One region of the Pseudoalteromonas sp. SWYJZ98 genome, then DNA from elsewhere that is predicted to be linked to it. Evidence: predicted binding sites of a transcription regulator. Region 1 holds the regulator's gene; the other holds the start of a gene.
What was found. The regulator LexA, encoded in region 1, represses DNA repair genes until DNA is damaged. The targets are predictions, from matches to a motif close to TACTGTATNNNNATACAGTA.
Positions count from the first base shown of each region.

Region 2: a site for LexA is predicted at 3,818-3,837, ahead of I6F10_RS02565 (LexA family protein). Genes of this name have one in related genera too.

Region 1 is NZ_JADYXA010000042.1:12,614-20,320, reverse strand. It holds gene I6F10_RS17100 (SURF1 family protein) at 1-380, opposite strand, end outside; gene I6F10_RS20490 (DUF2909 family protein) at 395-703, shown strand; gene I6F10_RS17090 (cytochrome c oxidase subunit 3) at 606-1,481, opposite strand; gene I6F10_RS17085 (cytochrome c oxidase assembly protein) at 1,517-2,047, opposite strand; gene ctaD (cytochrome c oxidase subunit I) at 2,047-3,639, opposite strand; gene coxB (cytochrome c oxidase subunit II) at 3,639-4,781, opposite strand; gene lexA (transcriptional repressor LexA) at 5,265-5,882, opposite strand; gene I6F10_RS17065 (PaaI family thioesterase) at 6,050-6,490, shown strand; gene I6F10_RS17060 (hypothetical protein) at 6,491-6,871, opposite strand; gene I6F10_RS17055 (hypothetical protein) at 7,185-7,707, shown strand, end outside.
Region 2 is NZ_JADYXA010000002.1:190,065-197,771, reverse strand. It holds gene I6F10_RS02585 (hypothetical protein) at 19-984, opposite strand; gene I6F10_RS02580 (TauD/TfdA family dioxygenase) at 993-1,661, opposite strand; gene I6F10_RS02575 (endonuclease) at 2,312-3,046, opposite strand; gene I6F10_RS02570 (hypothetical protein) at 3,171-3,620, opposite strand; gene I6F10_RS02565 (LexA family protein) at 3,850-4,266, shown strand; gene I6F10_RS02560 (Y-family DNA polymerase) at 4,251-5,510, shown strand; gene I6F10_RS02555 (helix-turn-helix domain-containing protein) at 5,830-6,060, opposite strand; gene I6F10_RS02550 (hypothetical protein) at 6,187-6,717, shown strand; gene I6F10_RS02545 (DEAD/DEAH box helicase) at 6,721-7,707, shown strand, end outside.

The sequences.
Region 1 (7,707 bases):
ATAGGCGCTTTTACCCATCCTAAATTAACTAAAATCACTTTTTCTTCGCTATCGGGCTTTAGTAAAGCAAGTAGGTCGTACCCTACTTGCCCGTTATAAATTTGATTATCTAAAAGCCAATATTGGTTTTGTACAAACCGCCCTTTTAACTCAAGCAATACACCAGTTTTGTTCCAGCTATCAGGCAAGTTAAGTAATTGAGACCAGCTCATCACACCACGAGTCTGTTGCTTAGCTATGGCGGTTAGTTGTTGCTGCTTTTGCTCACCTCGCTCCAACTGCCAAAACCCTAATCGCACACACACAAGTACAACAACCACAACCATACAAAGTGTGATTAGTGAGCTAAGCTTTTGTTTGTACCATAAAACTAACTGCATAAAGGGTCAACTCAGTGATTATTAAAATTATTATCGTACTGTTGTTAATATTTATACTTTTTAACTTATTTAGAGCATTGTTTATTATGGTGTCAGGGAAAACAGGGGGACGACCTATGTCTCACTTTTTAGGTCGTCGCGTATTGTTTTCGATCGTTGTTTTAGTTGTTGTTATTGCAGCGCTTAAACTTGGTTTTATTAAAGCAAATAATTCGCCAATAAACGCTACAGCACATATACAAATACAAACAAACACAGCCACACCACATCAACAAAGTGCCAATACCAAGCAGCTGCTTGAAAAGCAAAGTGCTTATCTTTAGTAAAGTGCCCTTTTAATATCCGTAAAAATATTACAAATAAAAGTACGGTTCCTAGCGTTACATGCATACCATGAAAACCAGTCAATAAAAAAAACGTATTACCGTAAATACCCGCATCTAGCGTTAGATTAAGGTCATTATATGCATGCATGTACTCCTCAACTTGCAGCCCTAAAAAGCAAACGCCCAATAAAATAGTAGCGCCTAAAAAAACCTTAAGTGGAGTGCGTTTATTGTTTTCCATCGCTACGTGGGCAAAATGTAAAGTAACTGAGGAAGTAAGCAGTATTAAGGTATTTATAAGTGGTAAGCCTTGCCAGCCCATAGCTTGAGTAGTTTCGCCAGCAGGTGTTGAAACTAGCGGCCAAACGGCTTCAAAAGTAGGCCATAATACCTCGTTAGTCATTGCATTATTGCCTGCACCTCCAAGCCAAGGTACCGACAATACCCGTGCATAAAAAAGCGCACCAAAAAAGGCCATAAAAAACATAACTTCAGAAAAAATAAACCAGCTCATACCTTGTCTAAATGAGCGATCCATTTGTGCTGAGTACAAACCTTGGTCTGATTCACTAATTACATTTTTAAACCAGCTAAACAACATATACACAAGTACAGCAATACCGGCATAAAGCAGATAAACCCCGCTACCACCTTCTTTACCTACACTCATAACAGTCAAGCCCGCCCCTACTGCAATAAAAAACAATGCAACAGCACCTACAATAGGCCACGGGCTTTGCTCTGGTACGTAATAATGCTCATATTCTTGATTCATTTTATTTACTCCTAGTTTCACACTAGTTTAAAAAGCTAGTTATTACTTGCCACCAGCTGTTCACTAATATCAAATACGGTATAAGATAAAGTTAATTCTTCAATATCGCTTGGCAATGCGGTATCAACATAAAAAAGTAATTTAAATTCAAGCTCTTCCCCTGCTTTTAGAGGTTGCTGATCAAAGCAAAAACAGGCTATTTTATGTAAATACTTTGCCGCTTTACCTGGTGAGACTGATGGTACAGCCTGCATTACTTTATCTAGATTGCTGTTATTTTTAGCACTAAACATTACTTCACGCATTGCACCGGGTTTTACCACTACACTGTATTCTTTTGATTTAACTTCAAACGGTGCACCACTTTGTGCGTGAGTAGTAAAGCTAACGCCGACTTCTCGGTTTTGTACTATTTGTGTACTTTGCTCTGCTTGCTCAAGCGAAGGCTTTCCATTAAGCCCTGTTACATCACAAAACACGTCATACAAAGGTACTAAAGCAAAGGCAAAGGCAAACATGCCTATGCAAATAAGTACCAAACGTTTGAGTAGCGGTGCGTGTGTCATTACTTAATAACCGGCGGCGTAGAAAAAGTATGATATGGCGCTGGAGAGTCAACTTCCCACTCAAGGCCTTCTGCCCCTTCCCATACTTTTGCAGGCACTTTATCACCGCCACGCGCGCATTTAATTACCACAGCTACAAACAACAATTGCGATAAACCAAAGGCAAACCCACCAATACTTATGATTGCGTTAAAGTCGGCAAATTGAAGAGCATAATCGGGAATTCGACGCGGCATACCGGCAAGCCCTACAAAATGCATAGGAAAAAACAGTACGTTCACGCTCACCAGCGATAGCCAAAAATGCCATTTAGCCAATGTGATATTAAACATATTGCCCGTCCACTTAGGCAGCCAATAATAAGCACCTGCCATTATCGAAAATACAGCCCCTGTTACTAATACATAATGAAAGTGCGCCACTACAAAATAAGTATCGTGATATTGAAAATCAGCAGGTGTAATTGCCAGCATCAATCCCGAAAAACCACCCAAGGTAAACAGCACAATAAACGCAATACTAAAAAGCATTGGCACTTCAAAAGTTATTGAGCCTTTCCACATTGTGGCAACCCAATTAAATACTTTTACTCCTGTAGGTACCGATATAAGCATGGTCGCGTACATAAAAAACAACTCGCCAGCTACCGGCATCCCAGTAGTAAACATATGATGAGCCCATACAATAAAGCTCAATAGTGCTATGGAGGATGTGGCGTATACCATTGAGGCATAGCCAAAAAGTTTTTTACGAGAAAAGGTAGGTACTATTGTAGATATAATGCCAAAGGCAGGAAGAATCATTATGTATACTTCGGGATGACCAAAAAACCAAAAAATGTGTTGGAACATCACCGGGTCGCCACCGCCTGCGGCATCAAAAAAGCTGGTCGCAAAATACTTATCGGTAAGTACCATAGTGACAGCCCCTGCAAGCACTGGCATTACCGCTATTAATAAAAAGGCAGTAATGAACCACGTCCATACAAATAAGGGCAACTTCATCCATGTCATGCCGGGGGCACGTAAGTTCACTATGGTTACAATCACATTGATTGCGCCCATTATTGAGCTAATTCCCATAATATGTACGGCAAATACAAACAATGCAGTATTATCATTACTGTATGTTGTGGACAGTGGTGCATAAAAAGTCCAACCAAATGCAGGACCCCCACCAGGCATAAATAACGATGCCAATAGGATTAAAAACGCAAACGGTAAAATCCAAAAGCTCCAGTTATTCATTCTTGGCAATGCCATATCTGGCGCGCCAATCATAAGTGGTATCATCCAGTTAGCAAGGCCTGTAAAGGCGGGCATAACCGCACCAAACACCATAATTAAACCATGCACTGTGGTCATTTGATTAAAAAAGTGAGGGTCGACCAACTGTAAACCTGGTTGAAATAATTCAGCCCTGATCACCATGGCCATTGCGCCACCAATTAAGAACATGGTCAGCGAAAAAATTAAATATAAACTACCTATATCTTTATGATTAGTTGTGTAAAGCCAGCGTTTAAAACCTTTAGCTGGGTGATGAGCATGATGAGCTTCATTGGCGTTAGGTTGTTCTACTATGCTACTCATTAGTTCGCCTCCACTTTGGCATCAAGTGCTGTCTGTATTTGACTCGGTTGAATAACATCACCCGTATCATTACCCCACGCATTACGTTTATAAGTAATAACCGCAGCTAATTGCTTTATAGATAACTGCTTGGCAAAAGCTTGCATTGCCGTACCGGGTCGTCCATGGATAACTACATCAATGTGATCTTTTATATCGCCAAGCACTATCGGGCTGCCTTTAAGTGCAGGAAATACGCCCGGTAACCCCATGCCAGTAGGTTGATGACATGCAGCACAATTAGCCATATATACTTGTTCGCCTAAAGTCATTAATTCTTCTTTTGGGAGGGTTTTATCAAGTAATGCGGCATCTGCTAATGCTGCTTTTTGTTTAGCCTGCTTTTCATCTGCAAGCCATGTTTTAAAATCAGCCTCAGATTTAGCGACCACCACAACGGGCATAAAGCCATGGTCTTTACCACACAACTCAGCACATTGGCCTCGGTAAGTACCTTCTTCGTTTATGTTCGTCCATGTTTCGTTTATAAAGCCGGGGTTAGCATCTTTTTTAACTGCAAAATCAGGTACCCACCAAGAGTGAATAACATCGTCAGAAGTCATTAAAAATCGTACTTTTTGATTTATTGGCAGTACAAGAGGCTTATCAACCTCAAGTAAGTAGTTAGGATTTTTATCTGCAAGATTCGCGATTTCATCTTGCGGGGTAGATAAAATAGAGTAGAACTCTACATCTTCACCCATATATTCATAATGCCATTTCCATTGCGAACCCGTAATTTTAATAGTGAGATCAGCTTTGCTGGCATCTTCCATTGCAATTAGGGTTTTAGTGGCTGGTACTGCCATAGCAATTAAAATAACAAACGGAATTGCAGTCCAAAGTATTTCTACTTTAGTGCTTTCGTGAAATTGGGCAGGTACAGCCCCTTTAGATTTACGGTGATGAATAAGTGCCCAAAACATAATTGCGAACACTATCACCCCAATCACACAACATATTATAAATATGGTCATGTGCAGCTGATATACATTATTGCTTATATCGGTTACGCCTTTGCGCATATTGTATTGGCTGTTAGCCAAAACTGGGTGCGAAAAAACACATAATATAAGCCACAAGGTAGAGGTCAGTTTACCCATGTGACGGCTCCTTTGATGCTATTGCGAATGCAAAGCGAAGAGGCATACGGCTTAAACGCCAATTCGTTATTTTTATTTTTTTAGCCAATCTTATTTAATATTGATTGGTTTTGCTGCGCCAACAACGAGTTTATGTATATTGTGTGTTCTCAAAACTAAAAAGCTGTGAGTTATTATTAGCTCAGCGCATTAACAATTAGCTAAAAAACGAACAACAAGCAAGTTTTAGTATAAAAAACAATCAGGTGATATTGAATAATTAATAAAAAATCGGTAATCAACTGGGCAACAGAAAGTTCAAAATATGAGCAAAACAAAGGGGTTTAACGCATTCGGAGGGGGAAAATATAAGTGCAAAAAAGTTTACAGCTTAAATAGTCAGTGGGCTGTTTACGCCCTATTTTTAGTACAAATTTTAAAACAAAAATGCGTACTAGTTAGTACGCATTTATAAAACTGCTTGTTTAAAAGCTATTTTTAAAGTCACATCCAATCAGCGTTTCTTATAACGCCAACGGCTAAGCCTTCAATATTAAAAGACTCATTCTCAAGATCTACTTCAATAGAGTCAAAATCGTCGTTTTCAGCATGAAGTAATACTTTACGACCCGCTTTCTCAAGACGTTTTACAGTTACGTCTTCGTCTAGGCGGGCAACAACAACTTGTCCGTTTTCAGCGGTTTGAGTACGATGTACAGCAAGTAAATCACCATCCATAATACCAATATCTTTCATGCTCATACCGTTAACGCGTAGTAAAAAATCTGCAGCCGGTTTAAACATTAATGGATCGATTTTGCAGTGACTTTCAACGTGCTCTTGCGCCAAAATAGGTGAACCAGCAGCAACACGCCCTATAAGCGGTAAACCTAATTGTTCTGGCTCTTCTTCTTCAATTAATTGAATACCACGGCTTGCACCTGGTTTCATTTTAATTGCGCCTTTTTTAGCAAGTGCTTTTAAATGTTCTTCAGCAGCATTGGCACTTTTAAAACCTAATGTTTGCGCTATTTCAGCACGTGTAGGAGGCATACCAGTGTCTTTAATAAAAACTTTAATTAGTTCGAGTATTTGAGCTTGGCGGTTCGTTAATGGTCGCATACAACTGGTTTTCCATACAGTATATTTAACTGTGAGTATATACAGTTAAATAAAAATCGCAAATTTAAATTAAGCCTTAAAATAGCTAAAGTAATTTCACTTGTGTACATTTTAGGGATATAACTAAAGCTAAGTTTATAAATGATTAAAAATGCAAAGGAGACATTATGAGTATTTGGTACCAGCCCATCACCTTAGAGCTGTGCAAGCAGTTAGAACAAGGCATTAATGGCCAAGGAACATTAATGAAAACTATGGGGATAGAAGTCACAGAAATTGGCGATGATTATTTGGTTGCCACAATGCCGGCAATTCCTGAGCATCATAACCCAATGGGGATGGTTCACGGCGGAGCTAACGTTGTACTTGCCGAAACAGTTGCCAGCTATGCCGCTAACTTTGTTGTCGATTTTACTAAATTTTACTGTGTAGGGCAGGAAATTAGCGCAAGTCATTTAAAAGCATCTCGCAACGGCACTTTAACAGCAACGGCAAGAGCGTTTCATATTGGCAAACGTAGTTCAGTATGGGAAATAAAAATTACAAATAGCCGCAATGAGCTGTGCTGCGTATCAAAAATGACCGCAGCAGTCGTAGAGCGAAGATAGTTACTTTTCGATTGGGTAAATGGTAATTTCCATACCCGCACCAATCGCAGATATACGCAATAATGTATCTGCATCTAAGGCTTGATTAAAGCACTTAGGAGAAGTCCCTGATTCAAAACCAATATCAAACGTTCTACGTGAACAGCTTAACCATTGCTTTAGCGCGTTACGCGAACACGATTCAATAAGCTCACATATATGGTTTATGGCTTTATCAGGTGTGCTCACCTCACCTGTAGCTTCAATACGCGCTAGTTGACGGTATTCGTCTTTGTCATAATGTAAAATCGTCGCGACTTTTTTCAAGTCCGCCACTAGCAAACTAATATCTTGCTTTGATTCAAGCTCAAGATCTACATTTAAAAATTGAATTTCCGACATCGTTTCGTATTTATCCTCTAATAATTTCATTGCAAACTTTAACGCAGTTTTACCGTTATACCAAATCAACTATGCTCTATTAACCACTTTATATGGATATTTCGCAGCTTTTAAGTATTTTTTAGCATTTAAAGCTAGCTGGATATCAAATATTCAGCTCAATTAAACAGATAAGTCATGTTAGGAATTTAAGTGTAATCTTTTTTATTTTTAAATGATTACAGTAAGCTATAGTTTAAACTGCGACAAAATGTCGCAGTAACTTATCCTATTAATGTAATAAACTAGCCTCTAAAAATAATAAGACTAAAACATGAATAAAAAAATATTTAAACATGCTCGCAAGTTACATAAATGGTTAGGTTATTTATTAGCACTACAAATTTTAGCATGGTTACTAGGTGGTTTAATTATGAGTGCAATCCCTCTTGATAAAGTTCATGGGGAGCATCTTGCAACACGTACTCTTAATAACCCATTTACGCAGGCTGATTATGTTGCCTCCCTTGACGATATTGCCTCTCAGGTGGTTAATCCAACACAAATAATTTTTGAGAACTTCTTAACTACACCACTTATTACTGTCTTTAGTAATAACGAGCAGCAAAGCTTCAATGGCATAACAGGCCGACCATTTGAACCGCCAACTAAAATACAAATTACCGCAAATGCTAAAGCACACTTACTTATTGACGCTCAAGTAACAAGCGCTGTACTACTAAAGCTAGGTATGCGAGAAGTAGGATATAAAACCAATGTTTGGCAGGTCCAATTTGACGACACATTTAACACAACACTGTACTTGTCAGAAAATAACGGCAAAGTTATTACCGTTC
Region 2 (7,707 bases), on a different contig from region 1:
CAAAGGTCTTTTAAGGTTTTAATACTCATTAAAGTCAGGCTCATATGATGCTTCAACTTCGTTTCTTGCTTCCTGTAATTCATCTTCTGTATACAGCTCAAAATACTCTGCTGCCGTATAAGTTGTTTTTGCAGAAAATGTATCACCTAACCCACAAGCAGAAAGTTTTGAAAAACCAGAGATTTTAAGACCACATGCAATACACTCGAAAGCAGAAGGTAGCATTGATTGTCTTTGAATTACTTCGTCATCTCCATCAATGATTTCTGTTGATACTGCTCCAACAGGCGCACCATGTAAAAGTGAAGTCGATGAACAAGATGGGCATTCAACCCTATGTCCGAATTGCCTTGTAGCCCAAGTCTTAGCTTGTAATGCAGCATCTTGTTTCTCTGCATCTGACTTATTTGACCAAGCTTTCGAATGAGCGCTTATATCTTGTTTGACACTTTTAGCCGCTACATCTGTAAGAGATTTAATTAATGACTCAGCATGATCAGAGTCATCTATTAAATCATCTAACGTCTTACCCATTGATTTTAGTAATGTCTCACAAGCTTGATAAAACCGGGGTAACCAATTTGCCGTTCCAGTTTTGCCAAATATAACTTCACCTGTATGTAATTCAGCATTTCTATCATCCGTATGCTTTGAACAAAACCCAGCCATTTCTTCTGTAAAGTCTGGCAATAGTTCTGTAAGCCTCGCTAGAACTTCCTTAGTAGAAATTGATATAGGGTTAAATTTTTTGGCTGTTGGCGCATTACCTAGTGCAAATGATATATTCCTCCAATTTTTGGCATCAGCCAACAAAACGGGAGATATATTTGATAAGGCAGATCTTGCCAATAATTCTAAAGCTAGCGATGACCAAAGACCATATTGCCAATCCTCAGCAATATTTTTTTCCATCTGTTGAATATATGTAAGTGCTTTAGCGTAGAGAGAGTCTGACTCCCAAGGGTTATTTGTTGTTATTGTCATATGTTTCTCTAATTAAAGTAAATCCGTTCAAGTTCACGTTTAACACAATCGTTGGGGATACTAGAGCGGGCATGGAGATGTGAGTGATTATTTATAATAAGAGTATCACCTTGATGGACTAACCTGATATTGATCGCCATATCCCAAACTTCATCTTTCAAAATAAATTTTTGGATTAATTCAGCTTTATCGTTTGCTGCCTCCAAAAACAATGAATCCCAGCGAATACATTTTTGATTATTGTTTTGAAATGATAGAGGTAGTAAACACCCCCGCACTGCACGCTCATTATTTTTTGGTTTTACTACAGAGCGAGCAAACCCAAGTTCTGTTATTTGCGGTAATATATACTTTAACGGTAAAACCTTTGTTGAAACTTGTTCAAAACCACGTATACATCTCAACATTAGATAGTTTGGAGGTTTAGACCAATGGGCTAAATCAGTATGAAGAGGAAAAGAGTCTAAACCAAATTTTCCGCTGTATTGGTTTTTTAATGATTTGCTTCGTTGCTTAGGTATAATTTTTTGTACGTCAGGTATTCCTGAATGATCTTCATAATCACTGATCTTTATTACATTCCCTAGCTGCTCAGCTAAAGAGTCGATTTTGGTACTAGGTTGCCACTTTGGTATAAAAACAAATCCTTTATCCAATAATTTTTTTTTAATATCCATATCAAGATCCACCAAGTTCCGAGGAAGCCGTAACAGTTTTATCAGAGTGCAATTACCCTACTTTAGCACAAAAACATTCTTATTTTATGAACTTATATTAATAGTAAATAGCGTAAACTATTGCCAACTATAAATATTATGCTTGCTGTAGCCTATATAAACTTGTAAAAAAGAGGAAACTTTCCTCTATTCTTACTAAGTTAATGATTACTTAACTAGATCACCGCTTATCGCTCAAATAAGACCCCGAAAAATGGCTCATATAGCTATCTAGGTTAACGCTTTCAAAAACAGAAGTATATTTCCGATAACTACCTTTGAAGCCCTTGAAACGGAAGTTTGCTTCCGAAATATAGCAATACAAGCTTACAAAGCGGAAGTTTACTTCCGTTTTGTACTTTAAGATTATAAGCAGGTGTCTAGTGATAGTTGGGAAGTCCAGGAATACGCTTTGAGATGGTTCTATGTGACTTTCATTTTCTTTAAACCACGGTCGCCCGTTACGAGAAATAAATCGTTTTCAATATCTTGAATAGTTACCTCATGTATTTCTTGACGCATAAAAACTTCTTTTAAATGTTGTTTCTAATATAGATATGTACAAGCTTGAAAGCTTTATTTGAATATACAGCCACTTCAAGACAATATAGTTAGAGACCCATATTCTCACAGCGGCTTTTAACTACATCATTTTGATTCTTTTGTAGCTTTGAAATCTTCTCAGCTCTAGTGCACTCCCAAGCATCAACAGGATACATTTTATCCCAGGCATTCATTAGCTGGCGTTGCGCTTTACTCATGTTGTATCGTTTATAGGTGGTTTCCATATACAAATAAGTACGTGCAATTTGCCCTCTGGCTATTTCAGGTGGCTCTGCTTTTCTCTCGTCAATTTTCATCGCACAAAGTCCAAAGTCGCTTTGGGCTGCTGGAAGCATAGTAAAGTTATAATTGCTTCTGAGAGCATTCACAGCGCCAATGGCCGGATAAAGGTTAAACATATCAGCTTGCATAAAACGATATTCTTTATTTACCTTTTCCGCACACCTTCGACCTTTAAATGACTTACCCATACTATTTACACACTGCTTATGCCCGTCTCGCCATTCGCTAAAAGTACGACCAAAGTTTTCTGCTGGAACAACGTGCTCCCATTCAATTTTTTTAGCTCGTTTGACGTACTTTGTTGTAGAAAAACCCTCAAGTGCGGTTACTTTTTTACTAGCATCAAATGTCGCACCACAATAAAGGGTAATGCGGTGATTGTTATAAACTTGTTTTTCTAGCAGTCGTTTAGCTTTGCTAAATGAGTCAATTTCTTGATTTGCTGAAGAGGCAGCAGAGAAAATAAGTGTTGCTAACAGTGAAATTGTGGATGCTTTCATTATGATTCTTGGTACCTATTTCGGTTTAAATATGTCACGTATAATAAATGAGTTAATAAGCTAGTTCTCATTTGTGGTGACTGACAATTTTAATTGTAGAACTAAGATATTGTGCTTTTAAAGTTTAATCGGAAAGTTGCTTCCCAGTCCATGTATTGTCATTTTGATATTGACCAGAGCAAGCGCTGTTATATGCAAATTGGCCCGTAGACTTATCTCGACAGCGCCTGACTAAGTTGTAGTTACCATCATAAAACTGGTCCCATGCATAACCAGAAGAATAGTTATTTGACCCGCCAGCTCTTGGCGCAGCGACAGATAATATCTCACATTTGTATTGAGTGAGTGTTCTATATTTAACTTCTCTGTTAAGCGCGTAGATATAGTTCGCTTCATCAGTATTTTCGGCGGTGTAACTTTTAGCGAGGATATCTTTATCATTAAGGTAATTTCGACACACTTGAGCATCTGTTAATTCAGAGTCACCGGCAATGATAGCGTGTCTAGAGGCTGAACAGCCAGTAATAAAGCTAAGCATCAGCAAAGATACAATAGTGTTTTTAACTAAAGTCATCAGTAAATTATTCCATAATTAAAATAAGCTTTGAGTAAGCTCATAATTCCCTAGTGAAATTTTAACAAACCGATGGCAATTTTACTAATTGTTATTAAAGGGGTTTTTCATCTTTAAGTCTAAAACATGCTTATATCAGCTCTAATTAAACTATCGTCTCACAAAAAGAACCTTGGCATAATTTAAACCTTAAATTACACTGTACATATAAACAGTATTTGAGGTGTGTATGTTCGTTATTCCAATTTTTATAGAAGCAGGCATTACCGGCTTTGAGTCTCCTGCCGCAGAATATGTTGAGCTCGGTATTTCAATCGATGAACTAATCATTAAACACCCGAATGCTACTTTTATTGGTATCGCTTCTGGGCAATCCATGCAAGAAGTAGGAATATTCGATGGTGACTTATTAGTCATTGATAGAGCTGAGGATGTAAATACTGGCGATATTATTGTTGCTAGTTATAACGGTTCGTTTGTTTGTAAAATCATAGATAAATCGAAACGCTTACTTATCTCTGCCTCTAAAGATTATAAGTCTGTTTATATTTCTAATGATGATGACTTTAAGCTCGAGGGTGTCGTTACTGCGAGCATCCGCCTACACAGAAATAAAGCTGAAGTGAATCGATGTTTGCCCTCGTAGATGCTGTCGCTTTTTACGCGAGTGCTGAGAAGGTATTTGACCCCTCAGTTCGCTTTAGACCAGTGGTGGTGCTTACAAATAATGATGGGTGTGTTTGCGCCATATGCCCTATTGCAAGAAAGCTTAACATTCCTAAATTTCAGCCTTACTTTAAGATTAAAAACTATTTAGAGCAGCACAATGTTGTGGTTCGCTCTTCCAATTATGAGCTTTATGCTGATTTAAGCGAAAGAATGATGACAGTTATAAACAGGTTTTGTGACGACCATTATGTATACAGTATCGATGAGTCGTTCTTACGATTTACGGGATTCTCTAATATCATTGACGATTGGGCTGACTATGGGCAAACAATCCGGCGTGCAGTTTGGCGAGAAACAGGGTTACCGGTTGGTGTAGGCTTTGGCACAACACCTACCTTAGCAAAAGCGGCCAACCATGCAGCAAAAAAACTATCAGGTTACAACGGTGTGGCCGTTATTAACGATGAAAAATCTCGTAAAGAAATACTCATGCGAATGGATGTCACTGATGTCTGGGGTATCGGCTCTCGTTTAGGAAAAAGACTTAAGTTAATGGCGATTAATACAGCCTGGGACTTGGCTTGCCAAAACCCTAAAGCAATGAGGCGCATGTTCAGTGTTGTCGTAGAGAGAACTGTTAGCGAATTAAATGGTATTGCCTGTCTAAGTTGGGATGAAATAAAGCAAGATAAAAAAGAGATATACTCAACTAGAAGTTTCGGGGAAAGAGTAAGTGATTTAAATACATTAAAATCGGCCTTAGTAACACACGCCGCCATTGTTGGGCGAAAACTCAGAAGACAGCAATCATTAACAAAGCGTGTAGTTATTTTTGCTGCCAGCTCACCGCATGAAGATGAGCACTACAAAAAATCACTTCTATATGAGTTTCCCATACCGACATCAGACACCAGCGTTATAGCTAAGGCTGTTTCAGATGTTATTGATGATATTTTTAAGGCTAACACGCGCTTTTATCGCTGCGGTATTGGCGCAATAGAATTAGAAAGTGAGTTATTTCAACAAGCCGATATGTTCTCTGTTAGTGAGGATAAACCTAAAATGATGGAATGCTTAGATGCGATAAATAAACGCTATGGTGTGGGGACTTTATCAATAGGGAGTGAAAAACTAACACAGACGTGGAATATGAAGCGGACTTTCTTATCGCCACGTTATACGACTCGCTGGACAGATATACCTGTAATAAAATGTGATTAGGATGATGAATAGTATAGGAGCTAGCATTTCAGCCATAAATTGTGATTGGGTCACCTTTATCAAGAATTAAATATGATAAAAACCTATTTGTACTAGCTCATACTTTTACTATGGTACAAAGCATAGATTGGAATATTGCTTTTTTAGTTCCTTTTCATATGCTGGAAATTTCTGAAAGGTCAGCTCTAGAGCATTGTATCCTTTTGCAAAAATAGAGAGCAGGTAGTAAAAAGTAGTTCTACTTTTTACTACCTCATTTACCCACATCTACAATAATAAAAATGGATATATTGACTTTGGGGTGGCATATATAAGACATTTAAAGTGTGCTGCTGTAATCAGTTTCAGGCACTAACTCAATCAAATTGCACTCAAGTACTTTAGCTATACGGCATAATTTAATGACTGTAATGTTTACGGTACCGTTTTCAACTCGACTTAGATAGCTTTGATCTAAGCCAGACTTAAAAGATAACTCAGCCTGATTTTTGTCTTTCAAAACTCTCATCATCTTGATATTTTTACCTAATTTTTTTGAAAAATTATCCATTGGTATGTCTCAGGCACAAAAGACTAAATATCCCACATTGCGTTGACTTAAACGATTGCATATAATCATAATTAATGCATATATGCATATCTGATGTAGTTTTATTATATTTATTAAGGTTTTTACATGGAAAAATTCGAACTAGACAAAACTGTCATCCAAATTCTGTGTATGCCCAACGTCAATCACTTCACTGCAACTGAAATTAGAACGGCATTTATAGCAATAAAGCAGGATGCAGAACTTAATCCGACGGCTTCCCGCCGTTTCGTTTATGAGGAGCTTTTAAAATTAACCAGAAGGGGTTGGTTAATAAGAAGCACAACCAAAAAAAAAGGGCTTACTCATTACACCAAAAGTGACTTGTTTGATCACGCAACTTTAAAAGGAATGGTAGCGGCAAAGGAGTCAGAGGAGGCACATGAATGTTCACCTATCAGCTACTCCCAAATGCTTTTTCAACGTTTAAATCAATATAACTCAGCATTACTAGAGGGCTTAGGCGCGGTAAAAGAGTATGTTGCATTGAAAGAAATTTACCCTGACCAACATGACAATTTAAAAGATCGTTACATGGCAGTTCAGGAAAAGAATTATATTCTAAAAGGAAAGATTTCAGTTCTAAACGAACTTATTGAATCAAAAAGAGAGGATTAATATATGAGACTAAGAAATTGGCAGTCAGAGTGCATTCGCTCTGCGATTTCTAAATATGAAACAAGTAAACACTTTTTAGCCCTTGCAACGCCAGGTGCAGGTAAAACCGTGATGTCCTCAGTTTTAGCTAAATTACTGTATGACCAAGGTGATATTGATCTAGTACTGTGTTTCTCTCCTTCCTCAATAGTAGCGCATGATTTTAGTGAAGCGTTGAGTGAACAATTCGAAGCGCATTTTGATGGAACTATTGGTGCACTGGGTAATTCATTTACCTATCAGGCTTTAAGTACACTGGATAATAAGGTATGGCGCTTATTTGATAAATATCGAGTATTCGTGATCTTCGATGAGATTCATCATTGCGCAGGAACAAATATAAAAGATGCTAATGCTTGGGGTAAGCAGATAATAACAACTATGAAAGAAAAAGCTACTCACACAATCGCACTAACTGGCACACCGTGGCGAACCGATGCGCTGCCTATCGCACTGGCTGATTACTGTAATGAGACTGGGCAAATACAATGTGATTACATATATGGTTTAAAACAAGCAACTTCTGACAATGTATGCCGAATTCCGCAAATCGTTGCCTTAGATAATGATCAGATTACAGTTGTTGAGGGTGATGAAACAAGTCACTTCACAAGCTTTATTGACCTGCTTTCAAAATCAATTATCCCATATTCTGAGATTGTGACTTACATAAGCGTCATAGAGCAACTATTAATCCACTCTAATTATAAGCTAAATGAGCTTCGAACAATAAATAAAAATGCAGGCGGACTAATCGTTGCTTCATCTATTACCCATGCTTGGCAAATAAAGCTAATTCTGCACCAGACTATTGGAGATAGCGCTGTTATTGTAACGAGTGATGAAGGCAACGGAAATGACCTTATTAAATCTTTTAGATATAGCCACCAAAAGTGGATCATCAGTGTGGGAATGATATCTGAGGGCACCAATATTCCGCGCCTTCAGGTG